Regions from separate parts of the Streptomyces sp. Tu6071 genome, predicted to be linked through region 1. Evidence: riboswitches for the same ligand, from Rfam matches in the RefSeq annotation. Region 1 holds a riboswitch; each other region holds the start of a gene.

Region 1 (8,676 bases):
ACCACCACCCCGCCGGACGACGTGAGGGCCGGGTCCCTGCCGGGCGACGCGGCGCGTTCCGCGGCGCTCTACACCGAGGTACAGGCGTTCTACGCGCGCCAGGCACACCACCTGGACGCGGTACGGGCCGAGGAGTTCGCGGCCACCTTCGCGGCGGAGGGCGTCTTCGCCCACTCCCCCGACACCCCGGCGGCCCGGGGCAGGGCGGCGATCGCGGAGGAGGTGCGCGGCTTCAACGCCCGCCGGTTCGCCGACGACCCCGTCCAGCGGCGGCACTGGTTCTCGATGCTGGGACGTGCGCCCGGGTGCGGACGGCGCCGTCGAGACGGAGTCCTACGCGCTGGTCGTGGTGACCCGGGTGACCGGCCCCCGGGCGGGACGGCCCGGGGGCGGTGCGGGCGCGGAGGGGCGAGGTGGGGTGCGCGGACGGCGGGGCGCGACGGCACCCGGCCGCGCCCACCCCGCGGACGGACCGGGTGACCGTCAGGCGGTGGCTCCGGTCCGGGCCCGTTCCAGGAGACCGGTGAGGAGTTCGGCGGGCTGGGCGCCCGAGACGGACCAGCGTCCTCCGATCACGAAGGCGGGCACCCCGCCGACGCCGAGCCGGGCGGCCCGGTCCTCGTCGGCCCGTACGTCCTCGGCGTGCGCGTCACCGGCCAGCACCTCGGCGGCGGCAGCCGCGTCGAGCCCCGCCTCCTCGGCGAGGGCCAGCAGGGTGGGGTGGTCGCCCACCGAGACGCCCTCGGCGGTGTAGGCGCGCATCAGCCGTTCCTGGAAGGTCTCCGCGAGGCCCCGCGTGCCCGCGTGGTGGACGAGCCGGTGCGCGTCGAAGGTGTTGCAGGGCCGGGCGCGGTCGAGGTGGTACTCCAGCCCTTCGGCCTCGGCCTGGGCGCTCACCCCGGCGAGGAGTTCGGCGGCCTGCTCGGGCGGGATGCCCTGGCGGCGCAGCATGCGCTCGGGGATGGTCTCGTCGGTGACCCGCAGGGCGGCGGGGTCGAGTTCGAAGCTGCGCCAGTGGACGCGCACGTCCTCCTTCGCGTCGAAGGCGGCCAGCGCCCGCTCGAAGCGCCGCTTGCCGATGTAGCACCACGGGCAGACGACGTCGGTCCAGATCTCGACAGTGATCTCGTTCACGGGGCGAGCCTAGGCTGAAGACTTTCCCCGGGTAAGCCCATACCTCCAGGTAAGCCCCCTCCCTTCGCGTAGGCAGGCTGGCGAGAGCCGCGCCGACCCCCCACGTTGTGACGCGGCTCACTCCTCTCCGGGCGTGTCGGAAGGGTCCGCCTCCGCGGCGAGCGGGGCGCGCGTGTACGGGTGCGAGGGCGCCGACAGCACCTCCCCCGCCTCCGGGACGACGCGGACCCGGGCGAGGATCTCCCTCGGCTCGCGCGCCCCGCCGGGCAGCGAGGCCGCGTAGGCGGGGAGCGCCGCGTCGAGGTGTTCCCGCGCGTCGGTGCGGGTGCTGCTGACCCGTACGTCGCGGCCCGTCGCCGCGAAGAGGGCGATCCAGCCCAGGGCGATGGTTCCGGTGCCGATCACCGCGACCGCGCGTGGTGTCTGCCTGCTCATGGGGGCACTCCCGTTCCCGGTCGAGGCTCGATTGCGCCCCGAGTATCGGAAAGGGATCTGGATACCGCTCAAGCGGGACTGGAGAGGCGGCCCGACCCCTGCTCGACCGGCTCTCCAGCGGCCCGGCCCACGGTGGCAGGGACCCGCGGTCCCGAGACGGAGGAGGAAGCCGATGCCCCAGGCACCCCGGAACACGGAGGCCCACCGCGCACCGCCCCGGCGGCAGCCGCGCCCGGCGAGCGAGAAATACCCGCGCCAGGCACCGGCGGGCCGCGCGCGGGACACGGGGACGGCCGCCGCCGGGGCGGAGGGCGTGTTCGCCGCCCCCGGGGCGCGCCCGGCCGAGCGCCCGGACCTCGCCCTCCGGCTCGTGCGCGCCTTCTTCGTCACGACGGACCCGGCGGTCCTGAGCGGTCTCCTCGGCCTGCCGCCCGAGCCGGGTCCCGGGGACCCGCTCCGGGATGACCCGGGCGGCCGAGGCCGTCGGCTGCGGGCAACGGCAGGGCGAGAGCGTGCGGCCCGGCCTCAGGACTCCGGGGTGCCCAGGTCGTGGCTGCGCTGGGCGGCGACGATCTGGGGGGTGCGGGTCGCGATCCAGTCGATGAGGCTCTGGAGGGGGTCGGACAGCTCACGCCCCAGGGAGGTGAGCGCGTAGCTCACCTTCGGCGGCACGGTCGGCTCCACCTCTCGGTCCACGAGGCCGTCGCGGACCAGGACGCGGAGGTTCTGCGAGAGCATCTTCTCGCTGATGCCGCCGATGCGGTCCCGCAGCTCGTAGAAGCGCAGCGGTCCCGCGCGCAGCGAGGCGAGGATGAGGACGCCCCACCGGCTCGTCACGTGGTCGAGAACCGTACGTCCCGGGCAGTCGCCCCGGAAGGCGTCCCCGTCGGCCGCGACGGAGGACGGCGCGACGGAGGACGGCGCGACCGAGGACGGCGCGACGCCGGGAGGTCGGACGGCCTCCGGGGGCGTGAGCGCGCCGGGAGGCTGGAGCGCGCCCGGTCGCGGGGTGGGGACCGCGTTCACCGGTCGGCGGCGAGGCCGAGGGCCGGGCCCTGGGCCGGCTCGCCGCCCGGGTGCGCGGCCGGACCGGTGGGCCCGGCGGACTCCCAGTGGCGCTCCAGCGGCAGCGAGACCGCGCGCCACCACGGCTCCTCCGGCAGCTCGCCCGCGGGCTCGAAGGGCTGGCCCGGTCGCGGGAAGGCGATCCGGGAGCCGGAGGCGTCGCCGAGGTCCTTCGTCCACTCGGCGGGCTCGGCCCACGGGTGCGGGGCGAGGTTGAACGTGCCCCAGTGGATCGGCAGGAGGACCCCGCCGCCGAGGTCCCCGTGAGCGCGGAGCGCCTCGGCGGGGGTCATGTGGATGTCGGGCCAGTACTCGCTGTACGCGCCGAGCTGGATCATCGTCACGTCGAAGGGGCCGTGCTCGCGGCCGATCCCGGCGAAGCCGGGGAAGTAGCCGGTGTCCCCGCTGTGGAAGACGCGGTGCTCGGGCCCCGCGACGACCCAGGAGGCCCACAGCGTGTGCTGCGTGTTGCGCAGGCCGCGTCCGCAGAAGTGCCGGGCGGGCGTCGCGGTCAGCCGCACCCCGGCCAGCTCCGTCGACTCGTGCCAGTCCAGCTCCCGCACGAGCGCGTCGGGCACGCCCCAGTGCTCCAGGTGGGCGCCGATGCCGAGCGGGACGACGAAGGTCGTGCCGCTCGCCGCGAGGGTGCGGATCGAGGGCAGGTCGAGGTGGTCGTAGTGGTCGTGCGAGATGACCACGGCATCGACGCGGTCGAGCGCGGCGAGCGGGAAGGGGGCGGGGTGCAGGCGCTTGGGCCCGGCGAAGGAGAAGGGGGAGCAGCGCTCGCCCCACACTGGGTCGAAGAGGATGCGGGCGCCGTCGATCTCGGTGAGCACCGAGGAGTGCCCGGTCCAGGTGACGCGCAGGCCCTCGCGCGGGGGCCGCGCGAGGTCGGCGAGGGTCGTGGGATGCACGGGGAGGACGCCGGAGGGGGCGCGCCGGGCGCGGTCCTCGGAGCGGAAGTACGTGCGCAGGAGTTCCTTGCGGTCCGGCGTCGGGGCGCCGCCCGTCATCTCGCCCGCGGGACCCTCCGGGTTGGTGAAGACGCCCTTGGCCGGGTCGAAGTGCGGGGAGCGGCGGATACGGGCCATGCGGGCGCCGCGCGGATCGGCCCCGAAGGCCGGCGGAGTGGGGAGGCGGCGGGTGGGGGGCACGGGTGTCTCCTCGGGTGCGGAAGTTCCGGGGCGGTACGTGTCAATACTCGGCGGGTCCGTCGGCCCGGCGCTCGCCGGGGTGGGCCTTGCGGGGGCTCCGCCCCCGGGCCCCCGCCCCTCAAACGCCGGAGGGGCCGGATTTGGTTCCGCCGGCGGGGCTGCTTCTGCTTCCCTCTACAGCGGCAGCAGATCCGGGCGCTTCGCGTGGACGTGGTCGCCCGAGGACTCGCCGCGCAGGCGGCGGCCGATCCAGGGGACGAGGTACTCGCGGGCCCAGGCGATGTCGTCGCGCCGCTCCTCGAAGGTGCCGCGCGGGCGCAGCGCGGGCCAGGGCTGCTCGGGGTCGGCGGGGATGTCGAGGCCGAGGAGCTGGGCGGCGCGCAGGGCGACGCGGGTGTGGCCCTCGGGGCCGAGGTGGAGGCGGTCGCTGTCCCAGGCGCGGCGGTCGCGCACCGAGCGCAGGGCCCACAGGTCCAGGACGAGGCAGCCGTGGCGGTCGGCGACGGCGCGTACGTGCGCGTTGTACGTGGCGATCTTGCCGCGCAGGTGGCGCAGGACAGGCGTGTCCCGCGTGTCGAAGCCGGTCGCGATCATGACGGTGCCCGCCGCGCCGGAGAGCGTGGCGACCGCCTTCTCGAAGCGTTCGGCGAGGTCGTCCGGGTCGCTGCCGGGGCGCAGGACGTCGTTGCCGCCCGCGACGAAGGAGACGAGGTCGGGGGCGAGCGCCGCCGCGCGGGGGACCTGGTCCCCGGCGATCTGGTCGAGGAGCTTGCCGCGCACGGCGAGGTTGGCGTAGCGGAAGGCGGAGCGCTCGGGGAGGCGGTCGGCGAGCTGGACGGCGAGGCGGTCGGCCCAGCCGGTGAGGAGCCCGTCGGGCCCGGGGTCGCCCACGCCCTCCGTGAAGCTGTCGCCCACGGCCACGTAGGACGTCACGGTGCCCTCCGCGCGGAGGGCCTTGCTGCTGGGAATCCTCGCTTCTCGTGCCACCTCGGCATCCTTCACCTTTACGCCAGACTTACGCCACCGTAGGGAGGGGGTGACACGGAGTGAGAAAGACCACCGGTCAAGAAAGCCCCAACCCCGGAATAAACGGCACCCCTTGGCGGTCGTGTCCCGAAACGGCCGCCGCGGCCCGCCCCTTGGGGGAACGGGCCGCGGCGGCTCTCGGTGGTACGGCGCTCAGGCGTTGACGCCGTGCTGCGCGAGGAAGGTGATCGGGTTGACGTCGCTCCCGTAGTCGGGGCCCGTGCGGACCTCGAAGTGCAGGTGCGGGCCGGTCACGTTGCCGGTCGCGCCGGAGACGGCGATCTGCTGACCCTCGCCGACGCTCTGCCCGGCCGAGACCTTGAAGGCGGAGAGGTGGGCGTACTGGCTGTAGTGGCCGTCGGCGTGCTTGATGACGATCTGGTTGCCGTAGGCGCCGCCCCAACCCGCCGTGACGACCGTGCCGGCGGCGACGGACTTGACCGGGGTACCGGTGTTGACCGGGAAGTCGGCGCCCGTGTGGCCGTGCGACCACAGGCTGCCGTTGCGGCCGTAGCCGCTGCCCTTGACGCCGTCGACGGGCGCGGTCCAGCCGGAGCCCGTGGTGGCCTTCTTGGCGGCGGGGGCCGGGGTCGCGGCCTTCTTCACGACGAGCTTCGAACCGGGCTTGATGATGCCGGGGTTGGCGCCGATGGTGCCCTTGTTCTGCTCGTAGAGCTTCTTCCAGCCGCCGGAGACCTTCTCCTTCTTGGCGATCTTGATGAGCGTGTCACCGGTCTTGACGGTGTACGTCGCGTCCTTCGCGGGGCTCGCGGCGTGGGCGCCGCCGAGGGCGGTGAGCGGGAGCGCCACGACGGCGGCACCGGTGGTGCCGAGCAGCGCGAGGCGACGGGTGAACGAGCGGCGGTTGGCCGTGGCGGACATGCGGATTCCTTCTCCGTCGCCTGCGGGGTGAGCTGTCGGGTTCGGGCTGGAGCTGCCCGGCCACCGGCGCGGTGCGCGCGGTGACTTCACCCCGAGCCGTCCCGGGAGGACCGGGAACGGCGTGAAGCGTGTGGGTCCCCCGCTCCTGCCGGTACGGGTGTGAGTGAGCGTGAGAGTCCGGGGCGGCGGCAGGATTCGGCGTTCCGGCCGGACTGGTGGTGACCGTAAAGGCAATGCGACACGCCGGACAAGCAGCCTTTTTGCGCTGTGAATCACATTTGGTGATCCATTCCGAAGATTTCCGTCACTCTCCGTGGAAACAGCTCGATACGGACAGAACCGGACGTACGCCGTTTGCAGCGAAAACGGTCCACCCCGCCCCGGACCCCCATCCGGCACCGTCCGTCACCGCTATGACGCTGCTCACCTCGGGGTTCTCCCGCGCTCGGGTACCTTGCCCGGCCCCGTGGTCCGTGCGAGTCTCGGCCTCGCGCCCCCGCCGGCGAGCCGCGCCGGCGGCCGACCGGAAGGAGTCCCGTGACGCAGCCGTCCCCGGGGACCGCGCCCGAGCCCGTCGCCACCCCCTCGGCGGGGCCGGAGGAGCCCGCGCTGAGCGCCGTCCGCAACTTCCGCGACGTGGGCGGGCTGCCCACCCGCGACGGCCGCCGCACCCGCCGCGGCGTCCTCTTCCGCAGTGGCCACCTCGCGCACGCCACCGACACCGATGCCGCCTACCTCGCGGGCCTCGGCCTCCACTCCGTCTTCGACTTCCGCAACGCCGCCGACCGCGCCCTCGAAGGCCCCGACGTCGAACTGCCCGGCGTGCGCAATGTGCACCTGCCGCTCAACGACCCGGCGGACGGCGCGGAGTTCTGGCGGATCGTGCGGGACGGGGAGGTGGGCCAACTGCGAGCGGCGCTCGGCGAGGGGCGCGCCGAGGCCCGCATGGAGGCCAGTTACCGGCAGCTGATCAAGGAGCGTACCGCCGAGCACGGGCGGCTGCTGCGGGCGATCGCCGAGGACAGCGTGCCCGCGCTGCTGCACTGCGCGGCGGGCAAGGACCGGGCGGGCACCTCGATCGCGCTCGTCCTGCTCGCCGTGGGCGTGGAGGAGGAGGCGATCGAGGAGGACTACCTCAAGTCGGACGCGCGCCACCGCCGCTACCGCGTCTCGCGCGGCAAGGACGCGGTGGCACCGACGGCGCCGGAGGTGGCCGAGCTGCTCGATCCGCTCTTCGCGGCGCGGGCGAGCTATCTGCGGGCGGCGTTCGAGACGATCGACACGCACTGGGGTGGCCGGGAGCGGTATTTCGGGGAAGTCCTGGGGATGGACGGGGCGCTGCGCGAGCGGTTGAGGGAACGGCTCGTGGAATGACCCCACCGTGGGGGCCCCGCCCCCACACCCCCGCTCCTCACTCGCCGGAGGGGCTGGCATCGCGCGGGTGGAGGGGCTGATCTCTCCGCTACTGGTTCTTCGCTCCCAGCACGAAGAGCAGGTAGAGGAAGGCCGCGACGCCGTGCGCGGCGACGACGTAGACGAAGACGCGGACCCACAGCCCGGTCGGGATCTTGTCCTCGACGAAGCGGCGGATCGGGCTGTCCTCCGGCGAGGACTCCGGGGCCCGCGGGGACGGGGGCGACTGCGGTTCGGGGGCCTTCGGCTCCTCCGCCGTGGCCCGTCCTGCGGGCTCGGGCTGGTACTCGGACTCGGGCATTACGCGCCTCCTGGGTGGACGTCGCCGAGGCAGAGCGCGCCGAGCGGGCTCTGCAAGAGCGTGTGGACGAAGAGCAGCACCGCGCCGTCCGGGTCCGCGGCGGCGATGCGGTGCGGGGTGAGCGAGTCGAAGTGGGCGCTGTCCCCCGGGCCGAGCAGGTGCGCGCTGTCGCCGAGGCGCAGCCGGAGCCGTCCGGTCAGGACGTGCAGCCACTCCTCCCCCGGGTGCACGCGCACGATGTCGCCCTGGCTGCCGTACGGGACCCGTACGCGCAGCGCCTGCATCCCGCGTCCCGAGCCGCCCGCCTGCCAGTACGTCCAGCCGCCCGCCTCGGTGGGTTCCATCGCGCCGGCGCGGACGACCGAGCCCGGTCCGGCGGGGGTCTCGCCGAGGAGTTCGGAGACCGTCGTACCGTAGGTGCGTGCCAGGGCGAGCAGCATCGGCAGGCTCGGCTGCCTGCGGCCCGTCTCCAGCCTGGAGAGGTGGGCCGGGGAGAGGCTCGCGGCCTTCGCCGCCGCCTCCAGCGTGAGGCCCGCGCGGCGGCGCAGTTCCCGCAGGTGCGGGGCGACGGTGACGGCGAGTTCTTCGGACGCGCCTTCGGGCTCGGTGCTCATGCCTCCATTCAGCCACCGTCGTGCCTCTCGGGCAAATTTTTTGCCCGAGAGGCAAAACACGGGGTCAGCGGTGGGCGACCGCCTGCTTCACGATGTTCTTCGCGAAGTCGCCCATGAGGCCGCCGTTGTGCGCGTCGTCCATGACCGCCGTGAAGGCGTCCACGAAGCGGTCCGCGTCCTTCTCGTCGATCACGAGCGGCGGGATGAGCTTGATGACTTCGAGGTGGTCCCCCGAGACCTGCGTCAGGATGCGGTGCTTCTGGAGCAGCGGCACCACGACCATCTGCGCGAAGAGCCCCTTGCGCGCGGCCTGGAGCATCGCCCAGCGGCTGCGCAGCTTGAGCGAGTCGGGGCGGCCGAACTCGATGCCGATCATGAGGCCGCGCCCGCGGATGTCGGCGAGCATCTCGTACGTCGGGATCAGGTCGGTCAGGCGCTGCTTGAGGTAGTCCCCCGTGCGGCGCGCGTGGGCGACGATGTTCTCGTCCTCCATGACGTGCAGCACCGCGAGGCCCGCGGCCATCGCCTGCGCGTTGGCGCCGAAGCTCGCGGAGTGGACGAGGACGCGGTCCATCGAGGAGTAGACCTTCTTGAAGATCCACTCCTTGCCGAGCGTCGCGCTCACCGGGACGTAGCCGCCCGAGAGCGACTT
Region 2 (3,618 bases), 6.1 Mb from region 1:
GGAGGCGGAGAAGGGAATCGCGCCGGAGCGCGGACTGGGAGGCTCGCCCATGGGCGGACGCTCACACCTTTCGCTGGGAACCCCGCGAGAGGGCTCGCGGAGGGTCACGATTCGCGGATCGAAAAGGACCGGTCACGCAAGAGTAAAGGAAGAGCAAAGCGAAGGGGAAGGGGCGGCCGTCGGCGGAAAGCCGGGGCGGGGTCGCGACGGGTCGTGTCACACCGGCTTCACCCAGCGCCGCCACCGCTCCTCCCGCACGTACCCCGCCGCGCCCCACGCGCCGTGCGCGCGCGTGTTCTCCTCCAGGACCATCGCGTCCACGCGGCGACCGCCGAGCGCGGCGAAACGGTCCTCCATCGCGGTGAGGAGCGCCGTCGCGATGCCCTGGCGGCGGTACGCGGGGTGGACGGCGAGGCGGTAGGCGGAGCAGCGCCAGCCGTCGAAGCCCGCGATCACCGTGCCGACGAGCGTGCCGTCACGCTCGGCGAGGAGCAGCGCCTCGGGATCGCGGTCGAGGAGGCGGCCGACGCCCGCGGTGTCGTCGCTGATGCTCGTCCCCTCGGCCGCCTCGCGCCAGAAGGCGAGGACGGGCGCGACATCGGCGGGCTCGGCGTGGCGTATGCGCAGGTCGTCAGGTGTGCTCATGGGAGCAGCCAAGCAGGCGGCACGCGTCGCGGGCACCCGGTTTTCGCGAGGCGGGACGGCGCGCCGCGTACCCCGGAATCCGCTCGGCCGTAGCAGGCTTCACCGCTTCGGGCGACAGTGGCGCACAGTCCTCGGAGGGCGCCCCTCGCTGGTGGCAGGCTGTCGCGAACCACCGACCCGGTGCGCCGTTCGGGCGCCCGGTGGAAAGGGGCAGGTCGTCATGGCCGATCATCAGGAAGCCTCCGCCACGCTGCCGAGCGACGCCGCCTCGGTCCGCGAGGCGCGCGCCTTCGTCTGCGCGCTCCTCGCGGAATGGGGACTGCCCGCGCGGGCGGACATGGCCGACGCGGTGCGCCTGATCGTCTCCGAACTCGTCACCAACGCCGTCCTGCACACGGACGGGCGGTCCCCCTTCTTCACTGTCACCGTCTCGCTCGACCGGGACGAACTCCTGCGCGTCGGGGTCACCGACTCCCATCCCCGGCCGCCGCGCCGCCTCCCGGCCGCCGTCCAGCAGGACAACGGGCGCGGTCTCGCGATCATCCGCTTCCTCACGGCGGAGAACGGCGGCAGGCTGTCCGTGGTGCCGACGCCCCAGGGCGGCAAGACCGTCCTGGTCGCCCTGCCCTGGCGACCGGCGCGCGCGGGCGTCGTGCCGGAGGACTGAGCCCCATCCACGAGCCCGCGCTCACGAGCCGCGCTCACGAGTCCGGGCCCGCGACCCCCGCGCTCACGAGCCCGAGCCCACGAACGCCGTGCTCACGAGCCCGAGCCCACGACACACGCACGGTCCCGCGCGCGCCCGACGCCTACCGCACGCGTCCGTACGAGACCCGCTTCGACCAGATCTTTTCGAGCTTGACCACGTCTCCCGTCTTCGGGGCGTGCCAGATCTTGTTCTTCCCGGCGTAGATGCCGACGTGGTAGATGCTGCCGCCGGAGCGGAAGAACACCAGGTCGCCCTTGGTGCGCTTGCCCGCCGACACGTGCCGGGTCCGGTTGTACTGCGCCTGGGCGGTGCGGGGCAGGGACTTGCCCGCCTTCTTGAACGAATAGAGCGTCAGGCCCGAGCAGTCGAAGCGATGCGGACCCTTCGCGCCCCAGCGGTAGGGGGCGCCCTTCTTGGACGCCGCGACCTTGAGGGCCTTCGTGGAGATCCGGACGGCGGCCGAGGCCTCCCCGGAGGCGCCGGGGACGAGGACGGTGCCGCCCACGGCGGCGAGGGTGAGGACCGACACCGCGCCGGTCCGGGAGAGCAGGACGGGAACTCGATTGCGCACCAGCATGCGTAACCCTTCGTCAACCGCCTGTGAAGGGTGACCTGTCGGGTTCGGACTGGCGAAGATGCCCGGCCGCTCACGCGGCTTCACCCCAAGGACCGGCGCCCGTTACCGGGCCCGACCCGCCGTGCTCGGGTCCTCCACTCCCGCCGATCCACTCCGTGTCGACCTGGCGTCCGGGCGGCGGCGGGACTCGGCGTCCGCCCGGACCGCCCCGCCGCTGCGGCGGGGGCTTGTCGTCGGGAGCGATCTTGACGCACGACAGCGCCGGATTCCGAATGAAAACCGGCTTATGTGAGGTTAGTCACCCGTATGGCGATCGGGTGGCGAAAGGGGGTCGGACGGGACTCCAGTCGCGAGGGGCGAGCCCTCGACCAGCGCAAACGCTGTGCGGGCGCGGCGGAACGCGGACCGCGAGGGCAACCGCGGGCGACGTGACGCCGACTCAGGCGTACGTCATTGGGGGGTCCTCCGTTCGGCCGCCGCGCGTCGCGCAGCGGACACGAAGGGTCGCGGAGCGCATGCATGTGAAGGGTTAAGAAGGGTCATGCGCCGTCCCGCGCGGACTTCACGCCCCGCGCGCGCACCGCGAACGGCCCGCGCTGACGCGCCTTCCCCGCGCCCCCGCGGGCTCTTTCAGCGCCCCCGCCCGCCCTCTTCCCCGCTCTCGCCGCCCGCCCCGGCCTCCTCGGGCGGCGGCACGGCGACCCGTCCCGCCCGGCGTTCCCCGTCCAGGACGCGCAAGGCCCGCTCCAGCGTGGCCCGGTGCAGCGCGGTCTCGCCGCGCGCGTGCATCAGCGCCAGCGCGTCCCGCAGTCGCGTCACCTCGGCGACGAGCGCCTGGGCGGCGCGCAGGGCCGCGTACGTGTCGTCACCGCGCGCGGGGTTGACCCGGCCCAGCAGCTCGGCGGTGGCGAGGTAGTGGTCGACGAGTTCACCCTCGGCACGGGTCAGCGCGGACAGTGGCGGGAGTTCGGGCGGCACCACGCGCTCACCTGGGCCCGGAGTGCGGCGCGCGGCGGTCCGCGAGGGCGTCGACGATCCCGTACGTCACCGCTTCCTCCGCCGTCAGGACGAGGTCGCGCTCCATGTCGCCGCGCACCTCCTCCTCCGTCCGCCCCGTGCCGGCGGCCAGCAGCCGCTCCGTCGTCCGCCGCTCGCGCGCCAACTCCTCGGCCCACACGGCCAGATCGCTCGGCTGCCCCCGCATCCCCTCGGGCAGCTCCGGCTGCCGCAGCACGATCCGCGCCCCGGGCAGCGCCGCGCGCTTGCCGGGCGCCCCGCCGGCGAGCAGGACCGCGCCCACGGAGACGGCCTGCCCGAGGCAGTACGTCGCGACGTCGCACGACAGGTGCCGCATCGTGTCGTACACGGCGGTCAGCGCGGTGAACTCGCCGCCGGGGCAGTTGAGGTAGAGGGAGATGTCCTGATCGGGGTCCGCGTATTCGAGGTGCATGAGCTGTACCGCCAGGTCCGCCGCCGCCGTGTCGTCCAGCGGGGTGCCGAGGAACACGATCCGACCTTCCAGGAGTCGTGAGTACGGGTCAAGAGTGCGTGTGCCGTAGCTGGTGCGCTCGGTGAACTCGGGGAGCACGTGACGAGCGAGAGGGGACCGGTCGGTGGGCTGCAAGGCGGGGCCTCCTGGGACGCGGACGACGCACGGATCGGGCAGACCGTACGATTTGTACGTCCT
Region 3 (8,676 bases), 2.8 Mb from region 1:
CGCCCAGGTACGGCACGCCCTGCGCCGTCACCTCAACGGCTTCGGGGGCGTCTGCCTGCTCGTCACCCACGATCCCGTCGAGGCGGTCTCGCTCGCCGACCGCGTTCTCGTGCTCGACGGGGGCCGTACGGTGCAGGACGCGCCGCCCGCCGAGGTCGCGCGCCGTCCCCGGTCCGCCTGGGTCGCGCGCATGCTCGGCCGCAACGCCTGGCCCGGCACCCTCACCCCGGACGGGCTCGCCCCCGAGGGCGGTGGCCACCTCGTCGTCGCACCCCCCGCCGACGCTCCCGCCCCGCCTCCCGGCACCCCTGGGCTCGCCGTCATCGCCCCCGAGTCCGTCGCACTCCACCCGAGCCGCCCGAGCGGCAGCCCCCGCAACACCTACGCCTGCACCGTCACCGAGATCACCGCTCTCGGCAGCCGCCTCCGCGTCCTCCTCGCCGGCCCCGACTGCCCCGCCCTCATCGCCGAGATCACCCCCGAGGCCGCCGCCGACCTCGCCCTCCACGAGGGCACGCCCGTCTGGGCGAGCGTGAAGGCCACGGACATCACCCTCGTGCCCCTGTGAACAACGGTGGCGCGGAGCACTCCGGGAAGGGTGTAGAGTTGGGTTTACCGACGCGGGGTGGAGCAGCTCGGTAGCTCGCTGGGCTCATAACCCAGAGGTCGCAGGTTCAAATCCTGTCCCCGCTACTCAGTACGAAGGCCCCGGCGCCCCCAAGGCGCCGGGGCCTTCGTCATGCCGTGGCGGAGCCCCGCCCGGCCGTCCCCGACTCGCGGCACCGCTCTCCCGGCGCGACCCTGGAAGAAGTACGTACGTACAAGGGGCGCGGGCGCGCGCACGGCCGGCGGGAGGCGAGCCTTGGGGCAGCGAGGAACGGGGCCGGGCGGGGACAACGACTCCGCACGCCCCGAAGACCCCACCCCCGGCTCGCCGCCCTCCGTATCTTCTACGCCAAAGAACTCCGGACAGGCGGGGCCCGACGGGCTCGACCCCGAGCCGGAGGGCGGCCCCCGCACGACCCCCGGGCAGGAGAGCCGCCCGCACACCGACCCCGGGCTGATCGGCTCCGGGTCGGTCGGCCCTGGGCCGGTCGGCTCCGGGCCTGTCGGCTCCGGGCCGGTCTTCGGGGGGCAGGGCGGTTCGGCCGCTGACGACTCAGAATCGGACCACCGAGCCGGTACCGGTTCCGAGGGTTCCGGTGCCTCCGCGAATCCGGAGTCCTCCTCCGACTCGGCGCCCGCGAGCGGCCCCGAGTCCTCGGGTGTCCCCGCGTCCGCCGCCCGCCCCGGCTCCTCCGGCAACCCACCATCCTCCGACGCCTCCGACGCCTCCGCGGCTGCCGCCTCCCGCAGCCCCTCCACCTCCACCTCCGCCGACCCCTCCCTCAGCCCCTCCGCCTCCTCAGGCAGTTCCGGCGATTCCGGCAGCTCCAGCGATTCCGGCGGCTCCACGTGGGACACCCCGCCCCGTCAGGACTACAAGCCGGTTCCGCCTCCGCCGCCGCACCGGCCCCAGCCGCACCCCCAGCTTGCGGCCGCGTGGGCGCGGCGGGAGGTGGCGGTGCGGGTGCTGGTGCGGGTGGTGCCGTTGCTGCTGGTGGTCTGCGGGTTCGTCCTCGGGTTGTTCGCGCCCGCGACGTTCACCGGGGCGCCGTTCTTCGCCGCGGCGCCGCTCGTGGCCGCGCCCTTCGCCTCGTCGCGGGTCACCGCGGGGGTCGGGGGGCTCGCGGTCGTCGGGGAGATCCTGCTCCAGGTCATCCGAGGAAGGTTGCCCACCGGGCCGTTCCTCATCGAGCTGAGCACCGTGCTCACCGTCGCCGCGCTCGCCGTGCTGATCAACGCCCTCATCCGCCGCGGCGACCGCCGCCTCGCCTCCGTGCAGAACGTCGCCGCCGTCGCGCAGCGCGCCGTGCTGCCCGTGCCCGCCGAGCGGATCGGCGGGCTCGACGTCGCCGCGCAGTACGAGGCCGCCGAGGCCGACGCGTTCATCGGCGGGGACCTGTACGCCGTGCAGGACACCCCGTACGGCGTCCGTATGGTGCTCGGCGACGTGCGGGGCAAGGGGCTCGGCGCGGTCGAGGCGGTCTCGGTCGTCATCGGGGCGTTTCGCGAGGCCGCCGAGCAGGAGCCGACCGTGGAGGGCGTCGCCCAGCGCCTCGAACGCGCCCTCGCCCGCGAGGGCCTGCGCCGTCGCGCGCTCGACGCCTTCGAGGGCTTCACGACCGCCGTGCTCGCCGAGGTCCCGCGCGGCGCCGCCGAACTGCGCCTCGTCAACCGCGGCCACACCGAACCGCTGCTCCTCGAACGCGACGGCCGCCTCCACGTCCTGACCCCCGGCGAGCACGCGCTCCCGCTCGGGATGGGCGAACTCGGCGCCTGGCCCGACCGCGCCGAGATCATCGACTTCCCGCCCGGCGCGACCCTCCTCCTCTACACCGACGGCCTCTCCGAGGCCCGCGACGCGCGCGGGCGCTTCTACGACCCCGTCGCCCGCCTCAGCGGCCGCGTCTTCCCGCACCCGCGTGCCCTGCTGACCACGATCACCGAGGAGGTCCTGCGGTACACGGGCGGCGCCACGACGGACGACATGGCCCTGCTCGCCGTCCGCCGCCCCGATGCCCCGGCCCAGGGCACGACCGGCGCGACGGCCGGGGCGGCTGGAGGGACCGGTACGGCCGCCGAGACCGAAACTCTGGGACCCGTGACCCCGCGTGAATCATTCGATAACAATTGACGCCCCATCAGATTCACAGCCTGGACGATTGCCCGGTCAACTCGTCCGGATCACTCGCCACATGTCCGTTTAGCCGCTGGTGGTGGCCGTAAAGGATCATCGGCAACGGCTTGGAATCACCCCTCCGGGTCTATTAACGTTCGATAACGCAGCGCGGTCGTCCCAGTCGGCGAGAGCGTCGGCTCCGCGCGCGTGCGCCGAATCCCGCGAGGGAACCGGGGAACCACTCTTCCGGGGTGAATCGGGTGCCCGTACGGGTGCCCGTAGGAGACCTTCCTGCTCCGAACCCGTCAGCTAACCCGGTAGGCGAGAAGGAAGGAAAGGAGAGTCGCCTTCGTGGCGTCCAACCCGCCTGCCCCCGGCCCGAGCGCCTTCCCCACCGGCATGCTCACCCCCGGCGGTTCGCTGCCGGCCCAGCCCCCGGCCCCCATCTCCGGCGCGCCCTACGGGTCCGCCGTCCCCACCCAGTCGTACGGGTCCGTCCCCGCGCAGCCCTACGGGTCCGCCCCGGCGCAGTCGTACGGTTCCGCCCAGTCGTACGGGTCCGCCCCGCGCCTGCCGTACGGGACCGACGCCGCCCCCGCCGCGTACGCGCCCCCCGCGGGTCACGCCGCCCCGGTGGACGTCTACCCGGGCTCCGTCGGATTCGGCGCGTACGGGAGCGGTGCTCCCGAGGCGGGCGGCGAGTGGAACCCGACAGAGGAATCGCTCGGGTCCGTGCGCGGCCGGCACCGGGTCGCCAAGCAGCGCGGCGGACTCGCCCGCAGCTCGACCGTGCTCGGAGTCGGGGTGCTCGCTGCGGTCGGCGCGGGCGGTATCGCCTCGGCGCAGGAGAAGCCGCCGGTGAAGCTCTCGCTGCCGGAGAAGGTCACGGAGGTGACCGGGCAGCTCAAGCAGGTGCTGCCGGACGCCGAGTCGCTCCCCGGCATCGGCTCGCTCGTCGCCGACGCCAAGGGCGACACGCCCGAACAGCTCGCCGCCAACCCCGCCGCCGCGCCGCTCACCAACGCCGGGCTCAGCGACACCGACCGCGAGCAGGGCGCCACCGACGCGGGCGAGGCGCTGCGCGCCCGCATCCTCGCGCAGGCCGAGAATCAGGCCGACAGCGCGGACCGTACGGCCCGCGAACAGGCCGAGGCGGTCGCGGCGCAGGCCGCCGCCGACCACGCCGCGCAGGCGCAGAAGAAGGCCGCGGACGAGCAGGAGAAGAAGGAAGCGGCGGCGAAGGCCAGGGCGGAGGCCGAGGCGAAGGCGAAGGCGGAGGCGAAGCGCCTCGCGGAACTCGCCCGCAGCTACACCCTCCCCGTCGCCTCCTACACCCTCACCTCGCACTTCGGCGACGGTGGCTCGATGTGGTCCTCCGGGCACCACACGGGGCTCGACTTCGCCGCGCCGACCGGCACGCCGCTCAAGGCGATCCACTCGGCGACCGTCCAGGAGGCGGGCTGGTCCGGCGCGTACGGCTACCGCACCGTGCTCCTTCTCGACGACGGTACGGAGCTGTGGTACTGCCACCAGTCCTCGATCTCGGTGAGCGTGGGGCAGAAGGTGACGACCGGTGAGGTCATCGGTCGCGTCGGTGCGACCGGCAACGTGACAGGCCCTCACCTCCACTTGGAGGTCCACCCGGCGGGCGGCGCGGCGGTCGACCCGCTCCCGTGGCTCCAGGACCACGGCCAGCAGCCCTGAGCCGGCCCGCGCGGGAGGGGTGACCGCGCGAGAGGGGTGACCGCGCGGGAGAGGTGACCGCGCGGGAGAGGTGACCGCGCGGCGGAAGAGTCCGCACGCAAGAAGTTTCAGCGTGGCGGAAGTGTCCGCGTCCGTGCGGATACCTCCGCCGCGCGGACTCCGCTGCGACGCAGACCCGTCCCACCGCAGCCGACGCCCTGCCGCCGCGCGGTCACCGCTTCCCCCGCCCCAGCGATTCCCCCCGCCGGGAATTTTCTGACCGCCTCAGGAGTTGGTTGTCCTCATGACTTCTCTCCGCCCCCTCGGTGCCTCCGACATCGAGGTCTTCCCCCTCGCCCTCGGTGGCAACGTCTTCGGCTGGACGGCCGACCGCGACACCTCCTTCGCCGTCCTCGACGGCTACACGCAGGCGGGCGGCAACTTCGTCGACACCGCCGATGCCTACAGCCAATGGGCGCCGGGCAACGAGGGCGGAGTGTCGGAGCGCATCATCGGCGAGTGGATGAAGGCGCGCGGCAACCGCTCCGACGTCGTCGTCGCGACCAAGGGCGGCGCGCTGTCCACGCGCAAGGGCCTGCGCGCCGACACGGTCAAGGCGGCTGTCGAGGACTCCCTGCGCCGCCTCCAGAGCGACTACATCGACCTCTACTACACGCACTACGACGACGAGTCGGTCGAGGTCGGGGAGTTCCTGACGGTGCTCGACGAACTGGTCGGGGCGGGCAAGATCCGCGCCATCGCCGCCTCGAACATCTCCCCGGAGCGGCTTCAGGAGGCGCTGGACTTCTCCGACCGCGAGGGGATCGCGAAGTACGTCGCGCTCCAGCCGCAGTACAACCTCGTCTCGCGCGACACGTACGAGGGCAGGCTCCAGGACATCGCCGGGCGCGGCGGGCTCGCGGCCGTCCCGTACTACGGCCTCGCGGCCGGCTTCCTGACGGGCAAGTACCGCCCCGGCACCACCGTCGACAGCGCCCGCGCGCAGGGCGCGGGCAAGCACCTCGAAACGGAGCGGGGCCGCAAGGTGCTCGTCGCGCTCGACGAGGTCGCCGAGGCGCACGGCGCCGAGATCGCCACCGTCGCGCTCGCCTGGCTGGCCGCGCGACCGACCGTCGTCGCGCCGATCGCCAGCGCCCGCACCCCCGAGCAGCTCAAGGCGCTCGTTGCCCTCGCCGACCTGACCCTCACCCAGGGCGAGGTGGACAAGCTCACGGCGGCCTCCGCCTGAGGCCCCGCCCCCGCTACTCCCGTGGTGGCGCCCACGGATCGTGGCGCGCGTCCTCCCCGGTCGGCTGTAGCCCCGTCCCCGTCGGAATCCCGGCGGGGACGGCCGCGTACGGGGGCTGTCCCGGGACGCACGGGGCCGGGCCGCCGTAGCCGTACGGGGCCGGACGCCCGCCGTGGCCGTGGGGGGCCGGGCTCCCGCCGTAGCCGTACGGGGCCGGGCTCCCGCCGTACGGGGCTTTGGCCCGGCCGTGCGGCGGCGGTGCCCCGTGCCCGTGCCCGAACCCGTGCCCGTAGCCGGGGCCCTGCCCGTACCCGCGTGGCGGGGCGGGTGGCCACCCGGCCGGAGGGGCGTACCAGCCCCCGGGGGCCGCCGCGTCGGCCGGTTGGGCGGGGAGGAGGTGCGGGGCGCGGGGCGGGGCGAGGCGCCAGGAGTGGGCGAAGGCGGGCCGGGCGAGGGCGCGGTCCCGCCACAGGTGGTCGAGGAGCGCGCGCTCGCGGTGCGCGAAGTCGGGGGTGCGACGGCCGCGTTCGGCGTCGGAGCGCAGCAGCGCGAGGCGTGTTGCGGCGGCGGCGTACAGGCGCAGGCGGCGCGCGTCGGCACGTATCCCGTGGTACGAGGCGAACTCGGCGGCGATGCGGCGCGAGCGCAGCGAGCCGAGCGCGAGGGGTTCGTACGGGGAGAGCCAGCCCGCGAGGGCGTACCGGGGCAGCGTCTCGCGCACCGTGCGCAGTTCGCGCTGCCGGTGCCACAGCACGAGCCACACGGTGAAGCCGAGCGCCGGGATCATGATCGTCACGTACACGAGCGGGAAGCCGAGCGGGCCGAGGACCGTCGAGCCGTTCCACGCCGCGTGCATGCCCATCGCGAGCAGCAGGCCCGCGACGGGGAGCAGGACGCGGCCCACGCGGCGCCGGCTCAGCAGCGCGAGGCCCACGCCGAGGCCCGTCATGCAGGTGAAGAGCGGGTGCGCGAAGGGCGAGAAGACCGCACGGATGAAGAACGTGGCGACCGTGATGGCGGCCCCTGTGCCCTCGTCGCGGTCGGAGCCGAACGCCTTGGCGAGGTAGAGGATGTTCTCGGTGAAGGCGAAGCCCGTCGCCGTGAGGCCCGTGAGGACCACCGCGTCGACGGGCCCGCGTATGAGACGACCGCGGAAGACCAGGACGAGCAGGAGTGCCGTGGCCTTCGCGCTCTCCTCGACGACGGGCGCGACCGCGAACGCGGCGAGCGTGTTCGGATCGACCGGGTGGGCCCAGGCGTCGGCCAGCCACACCGCGACGAAGCTGTTCGCGACGAGCGCGATGAGCGCTCCCGCGCAGGCTCCCCAGGCGAGCACGAAGGCGTGCGTGCCCCAGGGCAGGGGGTGCGCGCGGCCCAGCCAGCGGAACGCGAGCACCACGGCGGGCGCGGGCAGTACCGCGAGGCCGAGGCCCACGAGGAACGCCTCGGTCCCCGTCTCCTCCCGCACGAGCCCCAGCATCACGAGGCCGCACAGCGCGAGCAGCACGGCGAGGCCGGTGAGACGCGCGCCCCGGCGGCGCCACCAGCGCGGCCGTCGCGGCGTCAGAAGCCCCTGCGGTGCGGGCGGGGCAGACGGAGAGTTCACGCCTCCGACCTTAACGACCCGCACCGACAGCCGAACGCGGAACGCGTGTTCGTCCTCGGGAGGCACCGGCGGCGGCTGCGCGCCGGCCGACACCACGGCGGCCGACCGCGGCCACGGCGAGGCACCCGGGGCTCACCCCTCCTCGGGCGCGGCCCCCACCCGCTCGGGCTCCGCCACCTCGTACCCGTTCCGCCGGAAGAGCAGGTCGTGCACCACGTGGCCCTTCCGCAGGCCCTGGCCTTCGAACCGCGTCTCGGGCCGGAAGGCGGGGCGCTCGGCGAAGCCGTCGCCCGGGGCCGTGTTGTCGAAGGCCGGGTGGGCGCTCAGCACCTCCAGCATGTGCTCCGCGTACGGCTCCCAGTCGGTCGCGCAGTGCAGCACGCCGCCCTCCGCCACGCGGCTCGCCGCCAGGTCGAGGAAGTGCGGCTGGATGATGCGCCGCTTGTGGTGCCGGGTCTTGGGCCAGGGATCGGGGAAGTAGACCCGTACCCCCGCGAGCGAGGCGGCGGGCAGCATGTCGCGGAGCAGGACGACGGCGTCGCCGTTCGCGACCCGTACGTTCTCCAGGCCGCTCGCGGCGGCGAGACCGAGCAGCTGCCCCTGCCCCGGGGTGTGCACGTCGACGGCGAGGATGCCCGTCGTGGGATCGGCGGCGGCCATCCTCGCCGTCGTCTCGCCCATGCCGAAGCCGATCTCCAAAACGACGGGCAGCCCTTCGAAGAGCGTCTTGAGGTCGAGGACCTCACGCCCGTCGACGTCCAGGCCCCAGCGCGACCAGTGCTGCCGCAGGTGTTCGGCCTGCGCGGTGGTCACGCGGCTGCGGCGCGGCGTGAAGCTCTTGATACGGCGCTCACCCAGCGCGCGCGAAGGATCGGCGGCGGGGCCCACGCCCTCGACGAACATCCGCCCCTGCGCCCGGGTACGGGGCGGCAGGGCCTCGGCGCCGGGGCGCGTGGCGGGCTCGGTGGTCGGCGTGGCGGACTCGGCGGCCGTGGGGCTCGCGGTCGGCGCGGGGGTGGTGGGGTGCTCGGACACAATGCCGTCGATTCTACGGAACCGGGGCGGCGGACGGAGGCGGGCGGCGAGGCGGGCGGAAGGGCGCGGCAGTGTGATTGTCCACAGCCTGTGGATAACCGCACGCCTTCGCGCCCTGCGTACGCCCTCCCTCTCGCCCACCGCCCTCTCCGCGCCGCACTCCCTCGCGCTCACCGCACGCCTTCGCGCCCTCTACGCGCTTCGAGCGCCTGGTGGTGGCGCGGGGCGGGCGGTGGGAGCGGGCGGCGGAGGTGGGAGCGGAGTGACGGAAGCGGGGCGGCGGAAGTGGGGTGGGGCGACCGTACGGGCCGAGCCGCCCGCGCGCCCGGAGCCACCCCGTACGGCCGGGCCCCGGCCCCGTACCGCCGGGCCGCCCCGTAC
Region 4 (8,676 bases), 980 kb from region 1:
GTGCGCCGCGACCGTTCGGCCGTCGCCGCCGGTTTCGGGCTGCTGCGGCTGGCGGGCGCCCCCTCGCTCGGCTGGCTCGACGTCAAGACGAGCGCGGGTGTCGAGATCCCCGCGATCGAGGCGGCCGTGGACGAGGAGCTGGCCCGCTTCGCCGAGGAGGGCCCGACGGCCGAGGAGATGGAGCGCGCCCAGGCCCAGCTGGAGCGCGAGTGGCTCGACCAGCTCGACACCGTCGCCGGCCGCGCCGACCAGCTCTGCCGGTACGCCGTGCTCTTCGGAGACCCGCAGCTCGCCTTCACCGCCGTGGACCGCCTCCTCACGATCACCGCCGACGAGGTGCGCGAGATCGCCGCCGCCCGGCTCCGCCCGGACAACCGCGCGGTCCTCGTCTACGAGCCCACCGCGCCTGAGCAGACCCCCGCCGCCGAGGAAGCGGCCACCGACCAGGACGAGGAGGCGGCGCAGCAGTGAGCGAAGCCGTGCAGAGCACCATGGAGTTCCACCCGCGCCCCCAGCCGGGCCCCGCCAAGCCCTGGGCCTTCCCCGCCCCGGAGCGCTCCACCCTGTCCAATGGCCTGACCCTCCTGCGCTGCGAGCGCCCAGGTCAGCAGCTCGTCGCTGTGGAGGTGCTGCTCGACGTTCCGCTCGACGCCGAGCCGAAGGGCCTCGACGGCCTCGCCACGATCCTCGCGCGCGCCTTCACCGAGGGCACCGACAAGCACTCCGCCGAGGAGTACGCCGCCGAACTGGAGCGCTGCGGCGCGACGCTCGACGCGCACGCGGACCACGCGGGGCTCCGCCTCTCCCTCGAAGTGCCGGTCTCGCGCCTCCCCAAGGGACTCGACCTGCTCGCCGAGGCCCTGCGCGCCCCCGCCTTCGCCGAGTCCGAGATCGAGCGACTGGTACGGAACAGGCTCGACGAGATCCCGCACGAGGCCGCCAACCCGGCGCGCCGCGCGGCCAAGGAGCTGTTCAAGCAGCTCTTCCCGGCCGGCAGCCGCATCTCCCGCCCCCGGCAGGGCACGGCGGAGACCGTCGAGGCGATCGACGCGAAGGCCGTACGGGAGCTGTACGAGCGGTACGTACATCCGGCCACGGCCACTGTGGTCGTCGTCGGCGACTTCGCGGGCGCCGATCTCGACGCCCTGCTCGCCGAGAGCCTCGGCACGTGGACGGGCTCGGCCCCCGCCTCGCCCGCCATGAGCCCGATCACCTCGGACGACACCGGGCGCGTCTTCATCGTCGACCGGCCGGGCTCGGTGCAGACGCAGCTCCTCATCGGCCGTACGGGCCCGGACCGGCACGACCCGGTGTGGGCGGCGCAGGTGCTCGGCACCTACTGCCTGGGCGGGACGCTGACCTCGCGTCTCGACCGGGTGCTGCGCGAGGAGAAGGGCTACACCTACGGCGTGCGGGCCTTCGGCCAGGTGCTGCGGTCCGGGAGCCCGGCGGAGGGCACGGGGCTCGCCCCGGGCGCCGCGCTCCTCGCGATCAGCGGCTCGGTCGACACCGAGTCCACCGGGCCCGCGCTGGCGGACCTGTGGAAGGTGCTGCGCGACCTCGCGGCGGGCGGGCTCACGGACGTGGAGCGCGAGACGGCCGAGCAGAACCTCGTGGGCGTCGCCCCGCTCAAGTACGAGACGGCCGCCGCCGTCGCGGGGACGCTCGCCGACCAGGTCGAGCAGCAGCTTCCCGACGACTTCCAGGCCGCCTTCTACCGCCGCCTCGCCGAGACGGGCACGGTGGAGGCCACGGCCGCCGTCGTGAACGCCTTCCCGGCGGACCGCCTCGTGACGGTCCTCGTGGGGGACGCGGCGCAGATCGCCGATCCGGTGCGGGAGTTGGGGATCGGGGAAGTGACGGTGGTGCAGGGCTGAGGTCGTGGGGACGGGTGCGGCCGGGACGGTGGCCGCACCCGTCCGGTCGGGTTCGGTCCGGGTGAACGTGACCGGGCGGCCTGGTCGGCCTGGCTGGGCTTGTTGGCCTGCCCGCGACCGTCCGGCTCGGTCCGCTCGTCCGCTGCTACCGGCGGGCTCGGCCGGAGCGGGGATCGGGGGCGCGTCTTCACGGTGAGCCCGCCAAGGACTGCGTCAGGGCGTTGGGATCATCGCGGGGGCAACGCTGTGCGGTGCTGAACGGACAGCCGCGGTGAGGTGGTTGGGCCCGTTGGCCACAGTCCGGCGGCCTCCCTCGCCGTCGTCACCGTGCCGGGGGCTCTTGCGAGGGGCTGTGCGTCGATGTCCGGAGGACGGGACCCCCAGGCGCGCGCACGCGGTCCCCGGCGCACCCGCCCGCCCTCCCGCCGGGACCGACTGTTTCCCTCCCGCTCGCTGTCTCGCCGTCAGCCGAGCGCCCGGCAGGCGTGGTCGGTAGAGCGCGGATGTCCGTGACGGTTCGTCGGCCCTCGTGCTCGCCGTGGGCACTGACACAATTGCCCCCGTCACTCGCCCCCGCCACCCGTCCCCCGTCAACCGACCCCCCACCAGCCCCGAAGGCTCACGTCCCCGACGTGCCCCGCCCGTCGTCGTGCTCCCCCACGCAGCCGACAAGTCGCGGACATCGGGCAAGGCTCTCGTACCGGCGGCGGCTGTGCGTCTTTGTCCGGACACGGGGGTACCCAGGGGTCGGAGGCGGACCCGTGATCGTCCCGACGGGGTCGTCATCGTGTCCGTATTGGGTGCATGACGGCCTGTCTGGGGTGTGGCATGAGCAACAAAGGTGCGGTTCCGTTTGTTGCGGAAGTGTTGTCCCGCTTAGCGTCACTCCGGCTGTTCGTCAGGTATGCGCCGCGCCCGCGGCAGCGGACGGCCTTCGCCGAGTTCCGGGGCTCGTACCCGGGAGCCGGGGACCCATGTGTCCCATGGGGTGAATCGGATGCCGTCCGCCGGTGTCCGTAGGAGACCTTCCTGCTCCGAACCCGTCAGCTAACCCGGTAGGCGAGAGGGAAGGAAAGGAACAGCCGCTTCATGGCGTTCACGCGCCCCACGGGCAGGCACCGCCGCCCTGCCGTCCGAGCGTCCCGCACCGGTGCGAAGGTGGCCGGGATCGCCGCGCTCACGACCGGTTCCGTCGTCGGCACCCTCGCCGCGCCCGCGCAGGCCGCGCAGCATGAGGGCCCCGACACCGGCCTCACCCGCGTCATCGGCTTCGACAGCGTCGCCCAGGAGATCGCCACGCAGGCGTCCCTCGTGCACTCCGCCGCCGAGCAGGACGCCGCCGAGGCGGAGGCCGCGGCCCGGGCGAGCAAGGAGGCCGCGAAGGCGAAGCGCGAGGCCGAGCGGAAGAAGGAGGCGAAGGAGCGGGCCGCGCGGGCCGCCGAGCGCAAGCGCCTCAACACCTTCGTCCTGCCGATCCCCGGCTCGTACGTCTCCACCGGCTACCACGCCAGCAGCTCGCTGTGGTCGTCAGGCAGCCACACCGGCATCGACTTCCACGCGGCGAGCGGCACGAGCGTCCACGCGGTCGGGGCCGGGACGGTCGTGAAGGTCGACTGGGGCGGCGCGTACGGGAACGAGGTCGTGCTCCGTATGCACGACGGGACGTACACGCAGTACGGGCACCTGACCGCCGCCACCGTCGCGGTCGGGCAGGCCGTGACCGCGGGTCAGCAGATCGCGATCTCGGGCGCCACGGGCAACGTCACGGGTCCCCACCTGCACTTCGAGGCCCGCACGAGCCCCGAGTACGGCTCCGACATGGACCCGCTCGCCTACCTGCGCGGCCACGGCATCGACATCTGAGCCCTGGCCCGGCACGGGACCCGGTGCCGCCCCCGCACGGGAATCCCGCAGCGGTCTCGTCCGGCCCCCCGCACGGACCCCGCACCAGCCCCGCGTCCCCCGCGCGACGCCCCCGAAAGCCCCCGCCCCCCGGGGGCTTTCGGCATTCCGGCTACGGCCCCCGAGATCCCCCCGGCCCCGCACACCCCCGCCCTTTCCGCCCCGAACCGCCCGTAAACAGCGCACCGGAGCCCGGGGAAATCCGGGGAATGCGCCCTGCCGTGAGGAATTCTTCGCTGTTCTCATAGGGTCACTGCTCTAATGGAGTCACCTCGCGGACGTCCAGACAGCGTTTCGCGGTGATTAATGCGGAGGTCGGGTCATGAGCATTCCCGCGCACTCGGTATGCACGGCGATCAGGGACGATATCGTCTCGGGCGTGTACGAGCGGGGGAGCCGGCTCACGGAGGAATTGCTCGCGCGGAGATACGGGGTGTCGCGGGTGCCGGTGCGGGAGGCGCTGCGCACGCTGGAGGCGGAGGGCTTCGTGGTGACGCGCCGGCACGCGGGGGCGCAGGTCGCGGAGCCGGGGGCGCAGGAGGCCGTGGACGTCCTGGAGACCAGGCTGCTGCTGGAGCCGCTGTGCGCGGCGCGCGCCGCGCAGCGCAGGACCGAGGCGCACCTCAAGGTGCTGCGCGGTCTCGTCCGGCTCGGGCAGGAGCGGGCGCGGCGGGGGCAGGAGGAGGACCTGCGCTCGCTGGGCGGCTGGTTCCACGAAACCCTTGTCCAGGCCAGCGCGAGCGAGACGCTGACCTCGCTCCTGACCCTGCTGCGGCACAAGATCGCGTGGATGTACGTGGTCGAATCGCCCGCCCGCCCGCAGGAGTCCTGGGCCGAGCACGGCGCGATCGTCGACGCGGTGGCGCGCGGCGACGCGGAGCGGGCCCGCGCGCTCACCGCGCAGCACGCCGACCGCGCGCGCCGCGCCCACCGCCTGCGCGGCCCCGGCCCCCGCCCCCCGCGCCGCCCGCCGGGGCGCGACCCCGAGGAGGCCCCCGCCTGGTGAGGTCGCGCGCCCGCCCGGTGACCGCGCGAGCGGGTGTGACCGTGCGCGTCGGCCCGGTGGTGAGGACTTCGCAACATCCCGTAAACAATCCCGGCCTCCCGCATTAACACGGGGGCCGTATACAAAGGGATACGACATCGCGAGACCGTCACCTCGCCACCTTCGCCGTCCCGGCGAGCGGGCATTCCCTGCCCGTAATGGGGTGTGTCTTCGGTGGGCTTTATCGCTGTGCCCGCCCCGGAAATGCGCGAGGACCCGGACGCGTGGAGAACAATTCCGCGCGCCCGGACCCCCGCGTATTCCCTAAACGGTTTCCGGGAGTTCCTGGAGCCCCTCGGCCACGAGTTTGGCGAGCCGGTCCAGGGCCTCTTCCGCCCCCTCTCCCTCCGCGCTCAGCGTGATCTCCTCGCCCCCCTGCACGCCGAGGCCGAGCACCGCGAGCATGGAGCGGGCGTTGACCGCTTCGCCTTCGCTCTTGGCGACGGTCACGGGGAGTCCGGTGGCGGTCGATGCCCGCACGAAGAGGGAGGCGGGACGGGCGTGGAGGCCCTCCGGCCAGCCGACGGTGACGCGACGCTCAGCCATGGTGCAGCCCTTCGGGTCCGGGGCCCGCGCGCGTGCGGGCCCGGTGCGGATACGCGGTTGTGCAGCTTCCGGTGGTGCGGATCGGTGCGGCTTCCAGTGGTGCGGTCGGTGCGGTCTTCCGGTGGTGCGGATCGGTGCGGGGTCGCGGTACGGGCCTTCCCGTTCCGGGACGCGTTCTCCCCTCGTGGTGGCACGGCGCGCCGCGCGGCGCAAGGGGGCGGGGGCCGTACGAGGGGTGTGCGCGGGCACCAGGGGGACACCCCCGCGCCGCGCCCCGGCCCCGGGCCCCCACGCCCCGGCCCCCTGCGTCGCGCCCCCCTGCGCCGCGCCTCGCCCCCCTGCGCCGCGCAGCGCCCACCGGCCGAAAGCCCCCGCCGTCCGCCCCCTTCCGATCCCGTCGCCGCGCCCCCGCACGGCACCCCCGCGCCTCGCACACACGGTCGTACGCTGACCCCATGGAGACCCCGGCCGACCCGCCCCGCCCAGAGGAGCCCAGCTCAGCAGTGCCCGTTCCGGGAGGCGACCGCCCCCAGGACCGGCACCCCTCGGCGCAGGCGCCCGACGCCGGCTATCCCGCGCACTGGGAGGCCGATGTCGTACTGCGCGACGGCGGCACCGCGCGGATCAGGCCCATCACCGCCGACGACGCCGAACGGCTCGTCAGCTTCTACGAGCAGGTCTCCGACGAGTCGAAGTACTACCGCTTCTTCGCCCCCTACCCGAAGCTCTCCGCGAAGGACGTGCACCGCTTCACGCACCACGACTTCGTGGACCGGGTCGGGCTCGCCGCGACCATCGGCGGCGAGTTCATCGCGACGGTCCGCTTCGATCGCGTCGACGCGACGGGCCGTCCCGCGTCCGCGCCCGCCGACGAGGCCGAGGTGGCCTTCCTCGTGCAGGACGCGTACCAGGGACGCGGCGTCGCCTCGGCGCTCCTCGAACACATCGCGGCCGTCGCGCGCGAGCGCGGCATCCGCCGCTTCGGCGCCGAGGTGCTGCCCCACAACACCAAGATGATCAAGGTCTTCACGGACGCGGGCTACCAGCAGAAGCGCAGCTTCGAGGACGGCGTCGTCCACCTGACCTTCGGCCTGGAACCCACCGAGCGCTCGCTCGCGGTGCAGTACGCGCGCGAGCAGCGCGCCGAGTCCCGCTCGGTGCAGCGCCTCCTCGCCCCCGCCTCGGTCGCGGTCGTCGGCGCCAAACGCGCGGGCGGCGGCGTGGGCCGCAGCATCCTGCGCAACCTCCTCGCCGCCGGCTACACGGGCCGCCTCTCCGCCGTCAACAGCAGCTTCCCCGAGGACCAGGGCACGCTCGACGGTGTCCCCGCCTTCCGCACCGTCAAGGAGATCGGCGAGGACGTCGATCTCGCCGTGGTCGTCGTCCCCGCCGAGCGCGTGCCCGAGGCCGTCGCCGAGTGCGGCGAGTACGGGGTGCGCGGCCTCGTCGTCATCAGCGCCGGGTACGGCGAGAGCGTGACGGCGGGCCGGGCGCGGCAGCGACGCCTCGTGCGGCAGGCGCGCAGCTACGGCATGCGGCTCGTCGGCCCCAACGCCTTCGGCCTCGTCAACACCGATCCCGCCGTCCGCCTCAACGCCTCGCTCGCGCCCGAACTCGCCCCGCGCGGCCGGGTCGGACTCTTCACGCAGTCGGGCGCGATCGGTATCGCGCTCCTGTCGGAGCTCCACCAGCGCGGCACGGGGCTCTCGACCTTCGTCTCGGCGGGCAACCGCGCCGACGTCTCGGGCAATGACGTCCTCCAGTACTGGTACGACGACCCCGACACCGACGTGGCCCTGATGTACCTGGAGTCGATCGGCAACCCCCGCAAGTTCACCCGCCTCGCGCGCCGCGCCGCCGCGACCAAGCCGCTCGTCGTCGTCCAGGGCGCCCGGCACAGCGCGGCGACGCCGCCCTCGCACGCCGTCGCCGAGACCCGCCTCCCGCACGCGACCGTCTCCGCGCTCCTCGCTCAGGCCGGGGTGATCCGGGTCGAGACCGTCACCGACCTCGTCGACACCGGGGTCCTGCTCGCCGGCCAGCCGCTGCCCGAGGGGCCGCGCGTCGCGATCCTCGGCAACTCCGAGTCGCTCGGCCTGCTCACGTACGACGCGTGCCTGACCGAGGGCCTGCGCCCGCGCACCCCGCTCGACCTCACGACGTCCGCGAGCCCCGAGGACTTCCGGCGTGCCCTGGAACAGGCGCTCGCCGACCCGGACAGCGACGCCGTCGTCGTCACCGCGATCCCGTGGGTCGGCGAGGGCGCGCTCGACTGGCCCGAGGGCGAGGTGCTCGGCGCGGCGCTGCGCGAGGCGGTCGCCGCCTCGGAGTCGCGCAAGCCGGTCCTCGTCGTCCACGTCGAACTCGGCGGCCTCGCCCACGCACTCTCGGCGGCGACCGCGACCCTCCCGGCGAGCGCGGGCCCGCACACCCCGGGCGGCGCGGTCCGCGCGGACGTGCGCGAGACGGGGGTCGTACGGGACGAGGGCGAGGCGCGCGCGGCCGTACGGGAGCCGGGCGCGGCGGCGCGGGTCACCGGCGGCCCCGCTCCCGTACGGGAGCCCGAGGACCCCGCGGCCGAGGGCCGCCCCGCCACCCCGCGCATCCCCGCCTACCCCGCCCCCGAGCGCGCCGTCCGCGCCCTCGCCCGCGCCGTGCGGCACGCGCAGTGGCGTACGGACACCGAGCACCCCGGGCGCGTCCCCGAGTTCGACGACATCGACGAGCACGGCGCGGCCGAGCGCGTCGCCGCGCTGCTCGACGCCCTCCCGGCTGGCGCGCGCGGCACGACCCCCGGCCCGGAGGCCACCGAGGACCTGCTGCGCCGCTACGGAATCCCCGTCCTGCGCGCCCTGCCCGCGCCCGACGCCGACACGGCGGCGCGCGCCGCCGCCGAACTGGGCTACCCCGTCGCGCTCAAGATCTCGGCCCCGCACCTGCGGCACCGTCCCGACCTCGGCGGCGTCCGGCTCGACCTCGCGGACGAGAGCGACCTGCGCCGCGCGTACGCGGACCTCACCGCGCTCCTCGGCTCGCCCGCCGAACTGCGGCCCGTCGTGCAGTCGATGGCGCCGCGCGGCGTGGACACGGTGGTACGGGCCGTCATCGACCCGGCGGCGGGCGCGGTGCTCTCCTTCGGGCTCGCCGGGGCGCCCTCCGAACTCCTCGGCGACACGGCGCACCGCCTCGTCCCCGTCACCGACAGGGACGCGGCCGACCAGGTCCGCTCGCTGCGCAGCGCCCCGCTCCTCTTCGGCTGGCGCGGCGCGGCCCCCGTCGACACGGACGCCCTCCAGGAGCTGATCC

What was found. A riboswitch is a leader RNA that binds a small molecule or an ion and turns the genes downstream of it on or off. The one in region 1 is predicted to bind cyclic di-AMP.
Region 2: another riboswitch for cyclic di-AMP. It lies ahead of STTU_RS29530 (C40 family peptidase); the one in region 1 lies ahead of STTU_RS03290 (M23 family metallopeptidase).
Region 3: another riboswitch for cyclic di-AMP. It lies ahead of STTU_RS14705 (M23 family metallopeptidase); the one in region 1 lies ahead of STTU_RS03290 (M23 family metallopeptidase).
Region 4: another riboswitch for cyclic di-AMP. It lies ahead of STTU_RS07245 (M23 family metallopeptidase); the one in region 1 lies ahead of STTU_RS03290 (M23 family metallopeptidase).

Annotation. Positions count from the first base shown of each region.
Region 1 is NZ_CM001165.1:795,169-803,844, forward strand. Features, by position in the region: gene STTU_RS03260 (nuclear transport factor 2 family protein) at 1-480, shown strand, start outside; gene STTU_RS03265 (DsbA family oxidoreductase) at 484-1,134, opposite strand; gene STTU_RS03270 (3-hydroxyacyl-CoA dehydrogenase NAD-binding domain-containing protein) at 1,252-1,569, opposite strand; gene STTU_RS36010 (winged helix-turn-helix transcriptional regulator) at 2,095-2,595, opposite strand; gene STTU_RS03280 (MBL fold metallo-hydrolase) at 2,592-3,725, opposite strand; gene STTU_RS03285 (SGNH/GDSL hydrolase family protein) at 3,963-4,775, opposite strand; gene STTU_RS03290 (M23 family metallopeptidase) at 4,968-5,696, opposite strand; cyclic di-AMP (ydaO/yuaA leader) riboswitch at 5,699-5,876, opposite strand; gene STTU_RS03295 (tyrosine-protein phosphatase) at 6,234-7,070, shown strand; gene STTU_RS03300 (DUF6126 family protein) at 7,159-7,410, opposite strand; gene STTU_RS03305 (helix-turn-helix domain-containing protein) at 7,410-8,024, opposite strand; gene STTU_RS03310 (aspartate aminotransferase family protein) at 8,089-8,676, opposite strand, start outside.
Region 2 is NZ_CM001165.1:6,943,636-6,947,253, forward strand. Features, by position in the region: gene STTU_RS29520 (GNAT family N-acetyltransferase) at 217-645, opposite strand; gene STTU_RS29525 (ATP-binding protein) at 866-1,312, shown strand; gene STTU_RS29530 (C40 family peptidase) at 1,455-1,931, opposite strand; cyclic di-AMP (ydaO/yuaA leader) riboswitch at 1,935-2,110, opposite strand; gene STTU_RS29535 (hypothetical protein) at 2,562-2,912, opposite strand; gene STTU_RS29540 (ClpP family protease) at 2,917-3,555, opposite strand.
Region 3 is NZ_CM001165.1:3,577,386-3,586,061, reverse strand. Features, by position in the region: gene STTU_RS14725 (ABC transporter permease) at 1-568, shown strand, start outside; tRNA gene STTU_RS14720 (tRNA-Met) at 620-693, shown strand; gene STTU_RS14710 (PP2C family protein-serine/threonine phosphatase) at 1,571-2,737, shown strand; cyclic di-AMP (ydaO/yuaA leader) riboswitch at 2,923-3,061, shown strand; gene STTU_RS14705 (M23 family metallopeptidase) at 3,074-4,426, shown strand; gene STTU_RS14700 (aldo/keto reductase) at 4,710-5,654, shown strand; gene STTU_RS36075 (PrsW family intramembrane metalloprotease) at 5,668-7,161, opposite strand; gene trmB (tRNA (guanosine(46)-N7)-methyltransferase TrmB) at 7,393-8,295, opposite strand.
Region 4 is NZ_CM001165.1:1,772,568-1,781,243, reverse strand. Features, by position in the region: gene STTU_RS07255 (M16 family metallopeptidase) at 1-471, shown strand, start outside; gene STTU_RS07250 (M16 family metallopeptidase) at 492-1,877, shown strand; cyclic di-AMP (ydaO/yuaA leader) riboswitch at 2,803-2,954, shown strand; gene STTU_RS07245 (M23 family metallopeptidase) at 2,967-3,740, shown strand; gene STTU_RS07240 (GntR family transcriptional regulator) at 4,102-4,785, shown strand; gene STTU_RS07235 (HPr family phosphocarrier protein) at 5,089-5,370, opposite strand; gene STTU_RS07230 (bifunctional GNAT family N-acetyltransferase/acetate--CoA ligase family protein) at 5,826-8,676, shown strand, end outside.